2 regions of the Buttiauxella sp. 3AFRM03 genome follow, and region 1 is predicted to be linked to the other one. Evidence: predicted binding sites of a transcription regulator. Region 1 holds the regulator's gene; the other holds the start of a gene.
The links. The regulator Fur, encoded in region 1, represses iron uptake genes when iron is present. The targets are predictions, from matches to a motif close to ATAATAATGAGAACNACTATCAA.
Positions count from the first base shown of each region.

Region 1 (3,423 bases):
AGCTAACGCGTTGGCGCGCAAGCCATGCTGATGTATGATTGCGCGCTAAAATGCGCCAGAGCACCCCGCTCCGTGCCACCTGAATTCCCTGTCAGTAGTCTAATCATGGCAAAAGAACAAACGGACCGTACTACATTAGATCTGTTCGCGGACGAGCGTCGCCCCGGGCGGCCAAAAACTAATCCGCTGACGCGTGATGAGCAACTGCGTATCAACAAACGCAACCAGCTCAAGCGCGATAAAGTACGCGGCCTGAAGCGAGTGGAACTGAAGCTCAATAACGATGCAGTAGATGCACTAAATCATCTGGCTGAAGCGCGCAATATCAGTCGTAGTGAGTTGATTGAAGAGATTCTACTCGCGCAACTGAAGCAGCATCTCAGTTAGTTGAAAGGCTATATGCCCGGAATACGATGTTGCAGTCTGTGCACAACAGGCTGATAGCAGTTTCCGCACCGCAATGTGTTCTGCTATGATTGCCCTATCTGTGGCCAATTAGCAGCCACCATACCATTAAGTATCAAGAGGTTATTTTACTCATGGCAATCGTAGGCATTTTTTTCGGCAGCGACACTGGTAACACCGAAAATATCGCGAAGATGATTCAAAAACAGCTCGGTAAAGACGTTGCTGAGGTGCATGACATTGCTAAGAGCAGCAAAGAAGACCTGGAAGGCTTCGATATTCTGCTTCTCGGCATTCCAACGTGGTATTACGGTGAAGCGCAATGCGACTGGGATGACTTCTTCCCGACTCTGGAAGAAGTTGATTTCAACGGCAAACTGGTCGCCCTGTTCGGCTGTGGTGACCAGGAAGACTATGCAGAATACTTCTGTGACGCATTGGGCACTATCCGTGACATCATTGAGCCACGCGGTGCTGCTATCGTCGGTCACTGGCCAACGGCGGGCTACCATTTTGAAGCCTCTAAAGGTCTGGCTGACGACGATCACTTTGTCGGTCTGGCTATCGATGAAGATCGTCAACCAGAACTGACTGCTGAACGCGTTCAGAAATGGGTCAAACAAGTTTCTGACGAGCTGAACCTGGCAGATATCATCAACGCCTGATTCTGGATGTGACGCAGCTTTTAAACGGGTTGCGTCACATTGATAGATTATTCCGATTAAAATAATCGCTACAAATTTTTAACTTTTCGGTTTGTCCCTGTACAATGACCCCCTGGCTAAATAGCTAACAAGGCAATTAAATCGCGACTCAGCCGCCATTTTTTAGCTTGATTATGAATAATACTTGCGGTTTCCATTTAGAATCTGCAGTTCTATAATGAGACGCATTCATCTTAACGCTCACCCTGAGTCCGAGCGATCCGTTAAGCAACAGGACAATTTCCGCATGACTGACAATAATACCGCATTGAAGAAGGCCGGCCTGAAAGTCACGCTTCCGCGATTAAAAATCCTTGAAGTGCTACAGGGTCCGGTGAACCATCATGTCAGTGCGGAAGACTTATACAAACGTCTGATTGATATGGGCGAAGAAATTGGTCTCGCCACAGTTTATCGTGTACTAAACCAGTTTGATGATGCAGGCATTGTCACTCGTCACAACTTCGAAGGCGGCAAATCCGTATTCGAGTTAACTCAACAACATCACCACGACCACCTGATTTGCCTGGACTGCGGCAAAGTTATTGAGTTCAGTGATGATTCAATTGAATCTCGTCAGCGTGAAATCGCATCACGCCATGGCATCCGTCTGACCAACCACAGCCTGTACCTTTACGGTCACTGCGCTGAAGGTGATTGCCGTACCGACGAGAATGCACACGAAATCAGCGAAAAGTAATCCGCATATCTGACATTCTGAACCAGATGTCAGGTATAAAAAAACCGGTGAGGAAGCTCACCGGTTTTTTTATTGCCTGAATTCACAGATTACTTGTTGTTCGCACGAATCTCTTGCCAGATTTTATCGCACTTGGCTTTTACCGCCTGGTCGTTACCAGTACGAGTGGCCTGAATACAGTTTTGATAATCCAGGGTGCGCACCGTTTCTTTCTTCGCAAATTCCTGGTGTTCCTTTTCCTGACCCAGCACGTTTAACACGCTCTGACAGGCCTGAATTTTATCAGGATTCCCTTCTGCGGTATTGATACAGGCGCTATAGGCTTGTTTCAGTTTTGTATCTTCCGGTGCCGTTTTAGAGGGTTGTGCGCAGGCGCTCAAACCTAAAGCCATGACCGTAACCAAAATGATTTTTTTCATGCTCGATATCCTTTATAAAACCGGGCGCTTTCACGCCCGGAATCGAATCAGAAGATGGTGAACGGTGCGATGACGATGAATTTCACGTCACGCTCATCCTGGAAGATGTTGCCGTAACCACCGCCCCAGCTTGGGATGTCGGAGTGGTTGTCGTATTGAGTGAAGTGCAGTTTGAACAGAGTGCCTTTCGCGCGCCCATCCTGAATGGTGTACAACGCATCAAGGCTGTACGCCGATTCTTTCAGGCGATTGTCAGCATCGTAGTAACCGTCAGTGGTTGGTTTAGAGCTTGGTTTTGCATCCCATGCGTAAACATACGAAGCACCTACAGCCCAACCAGCCAGATCCCAATTGCTCAGGTCATACATGGCACCCGCGAAGATGGCTTTTTCACCATTGGCGTTGAAGTCAGAACGGTTATCCCACCAGATATCCAGACGACCGTTTGACGATGCGTAAGTTGGGGTCATACGTTGCAGGAAGTAGCCCTGCTGGCCATCAGCCTTGACCATGGTACCTTCGAGCCGCAGGTCAACCTGGCCCACTTTGTAGCCGAATGTCAGAGCCTGCAACCATGCGGTGCCGTCATACAGATCGTTAACGCTGCCATCAGAGACTTTGTCACGCGAACCGTAGAACTGGTAGCTGGTAGACAATGGGCTGCCAGCTACATCAAATTTGTAGCTTGCTTTAGTGAAGTATTGGTCGATATACCCTTCTGCCTGACCGAATGCCGCTTCAAGAATCAGATCATTTTTGAAGTCATACTTCGCGCCCAGCGAGTGCAGATACTCAACTTTGGTGTTCTTATCGTTCTGATAGAACTTGTCCATCTCCAGGTGCCACGGAGCTTTATACTCATTGGTCCACATGTAGGAGAAGCTCAGAGCACCAGCATCGGCATAATCAAAGTTTGCCCCGGCTTCAGCGCCCTGGTAAGTACCAGGCATGAAGCTCCAGTGTGGCGCTAATAAAGATTGCCCTGTTGGCTGGATGTAACCCGCACGGGCCCAAACCGGGCCGTATTTGAATTTAGCTGCGGCTTTATAAAGGCTTATACCGCTCTTATCGCCGGAATAATCTTCATCGTAAGCTTTGTTTGAAGAGGAAAATGCGATTTCATTCGGGTGGCCGCTGTCGCCATTTTCTGCCATTTCGATAGCAGTAAAGGCGGCGATATCCAGACCAAACATGT
Region 1 is NZ_CP033076.1:1,605,208-1,608,630, forward strand. It holds gene ybfE (LexA regulated protein) at 106-387, shown strand; gene fldA (flavodoxin FldA) at 540-1,070, shown strand; gene fur (ferric iron uptake transcriptional regulator) at 1,357-1,809, shown strand; gene chiQ (ChiQ/YbfN family lipoprotein) at 1,899-2,228, opposite strand; gene chiP (chitoporin) at 2,276-3,423, opposite strand, start outside.

Region 2 (3,423 bases), 2.3 Mb from region 1:
AGCGACGAGTTTTCACTCGACAAACCGATTCTGAGCCACGACACGCAGCAATGGTCCAACTATGTTCGCGGTGTGGTTAAGCATCTGCAAAAGCGTGATAAAAACTTTGCCGGCGCCGATTTAGTGATCAGCGGCAACGTGCCACAAGGTGCGGGCTTGAGTTCATCGGCATCGCTGGAAGTCGCAGTGGGTACCGTGTTCCAGAAGCTTTATCATCTGGCGCTGGACGGCTCGCAAATTGCCTTAAATGGCCAGGAAGCAGAGAACCAGTTCGTCGGCTGTAACTGCGGCATTATGGATCAGCTGATTTCTGCGTTAGGTAAAAAAGATCATGCGTTGCTGATTGATTGCCGCACGCTGGGTACCAAAGCGGTTTCGATGCCAAAAGGCGTGGCCGTGGTCATCATCAACAGTAACTTCAAACGCACGCTGGTGGGCAGCGAATACAATACCCGTCGCCAGCAATGCGAAACTGGTGCACGCTTCTTCACTCAGAAAGCGCTGCGTGATGTTGAGTTGTCAAAATTCAACGCTGTGGCACATGAACTTGATCCGGTTGTCGCTAAGCGTGTGCGCCATGTCCTCACCGAAAATATTCGTACCGTAGAAGCTGCCGATGCGCTGGCAAAAGGCGATTTGCAACGTATGGGCGAACTGATGGCTGAGTCTCATGCGTCAATGCGCGATGATTTCGAAATCACCGTGCCACAAATCGATACGTTAGTTGAAATCGTGAAAGCCACAATTGGCGATAAAGGCGGCGTGCGTATGACAGGTGGCGGCTTCGGTGGTTGTATCGTTGCATTGATCCCGGAAGATTTGGTTCCTGCAGTACAACAAGCGGTCGCCAAACAGTACGAAGCCAAAACCGGCATAAAAGAAACCTTTTATGTCTGCAAACCTTCGGAGGGCGCGGGCCAATGCTAAAAGAAACACCACAGCTTGCACCGGATGGGCAACCGTTCCGCATCTCCACCCTGCGCAACAGCGCGGGGTTAGTTGTCTCAGTCATGGACTGGGGCGCTACCCTGTTGTCGTGTCGTGTGCCGATGAAAGACGGAAGCGTACGCGAAACGCTGCTTGGCTGCGAAACACCGGAAGATTATCTGAATCAGTCAGCTTATCTGGGAGCAACTGTCGGGCGCTACGCAAACCGGATTGCCAACAGCCAGTTTGAGCGCGATGGCGTCACCATCAACGTGACAGCAAACCAGGGCGCACATCAGCTACATGGCGGGCCAGATGGCTTCGACAAACGTCGCTGGCGTATTGTGCGCCAGAACGAACATGAAGTGCTGTACACCCTCGATTCACAAGATGGCGATCAAGGCTTCCCTGGCGAATTACGTGCAACCGCGCGTTATGCTCTCACCGAAGATAACTGCATTACTGTTGAGTTCCGCGCCAAAACCAGCAAAGCATGCCCGGTGAACCTGACCAATCACGCCTACTTTAATCTCGACGGTAAGCAGAACGATATTCGTCAACATCGCCTGCAACTGCTGGCCGATAGCTACTTGCCAGTCGATAGCAACGGTATTCCACAGGCCGGGCTTAAAGATGTGGCAGGTACCAGCTTTGATTTCCGCACAGTGAAAACCATCGCTGATGATTTCCTGTCTGATAACGACCAGGTGCTGGTTAAAGGCTACGATCATGCGTTCTTGTTACAAGCACAGGGCGATGCCAGCCTGCCAGCAGCACACCTTTGGTCGAGCGACAATCAACTGCAAATGACGGTCTACACCACCGCACCGGCATTGCAGTTTTACAGCGGGAATTATCTGGACGGTACACCGGCAAGGGAACAAGGAACGTACAATGCGTACCAGGGCCTGGCGCTGGAAAGCGAATTCCTGCCAGACAGCCCTAATCATCCGGAATGGCCACAACCTGATTGCTGGTTACAGCCACATGAAGAGTACTTAAGCATTACGGAATACGAGTTCATTCCACTCTAAGTGCCTTGCCCTCCTCCACGGAGGGCAATTCTTCTGCGAATCGCTGGATTTCCCGCCGTTTAGCGACAAAAATATAACAACTATTCACATCCAACTTACACTCCACACTCTTTTTCGCTATGTTAAACGTTTAGCATTGCCGCTCGCCCCTTCGCGGCAATATAATGATAATCGTTATCATTAATCACAGGCTCATTAAGGAGTAAACTATGGCTGTTACTAAGCTGGTTCTGGTTCGTCACGGTGAAAGCCAGTGGAACAACGAAAACCGCTTCACCGGTTGGTATGACGTTGATCTGTCTGAGAAAGGTCAAACTGAAGCGAAAGCAGCAGGTAAGTTGCTGAAAGACGAAGGCTACTCTTTCGACTTTGCTTACACTTCTGTGCTGAAACGTGCCATCCATACTCTGTGGAACATCCTCGATGAACTGGACCAGGCCTGGTTGCCAGTTGAAAAATCCTGGAAGCTGAATGAGCGTCATTACGGGGCGCTGCAGGGTCTGAACAAAGCAGAAACCGCAGAAAAATACGGCGATGAGCAAGTTAAACAATGGCGTCGTGGCTTTGCGATAACACCTCCAGAATTGACGCGTGATGACGAACGCTTCCCAGGCCATGACCCACGTTATGCAAGCCTGACCGATAAAGAGCTGCCGGTAACTGAAAGCCTGGCATTAACTATCGATCGCGTAATCCCTTACTGGAATGAAACCATTCTGCCACGCATGAAAAGCGGCGAACGCGTGATTGTTGCCGCTCACGGTAACTCCCTGCGTGCCTTGGTTAAATTCCTTGATAACCTGGGCGAAGACGAAATTCTTGAGCTGAATATCCCAACTGGCGTACCGTTGGTGTATGAGTTTGACGAGAACTTCAAACCGCTGAAGCGCTACTATCTGGGCAATGCTGATGAGATCGCAGCAAAAGCCGCAGCGGTAGCAAACCAGGGTAAAGCGAAGTAATTCGTTAGATGTGAAAAAGGCGTGGTGAAAACCACGCCTTTTTTATTGTTACTGCGTCAAGACTTAGCCGCGACGCGTTTTCACTGCATCAGCCAACTGGCGCAACACAACTTCAGTATCTTCCCAGCCGATACAAGCATCGGTCACGCTCTTGCCGTAAACCAACGGTTCACCGCTTTCCAGGTTCTGATTGCCTTCAATAAGGTGACTTTCAATCATCACACCGGTGATGGCTTTATCGCCACCAGCGATTTGCTGGCAAACATCGGCGCCAACTTCCATTTGTTTCTTAAACTGCTTGCTGCTGTTGGCATGACTGAAATCGATCATCACCTGTGCAGGCAGGCCTGCCTTCACTAAATCCGCTTTAACCTGAGCGACGTGCTCCGCGCTGTAGTTTGGCTCTTTACCGCCGCGCAGAATGATATGGCAGTCACCATTTCCGCTGGTCGTCACAATGGCAGAATGACCCCATTTCGTCACAGACAGGAAGCTGTGTG
Region 2 is NZ_CP033076.1:4,595,682-4,599,104, reverse strand. It holds gene galK (galactokinase) at 1-927, shown strand, start outside; gene galM (galactose-1-epimerase) at 921-1,961, shown strand; gene gpmA (2,3-diphosphoglycerate-dependent phosphoglycerate mutase) at 2,171-2,923, shown strand; gene aroG (3-deoxy-7-phosphoheptulonate synthase AroG) at 2,987-3,423, opposite strand, start outside.
Region 2: the regulator Fur is predicted to act here: its motif matches at 2,126-2,148, upstream of gpmA (2,3-diphosphoglycerate-dependent phosphoglycerate mutase).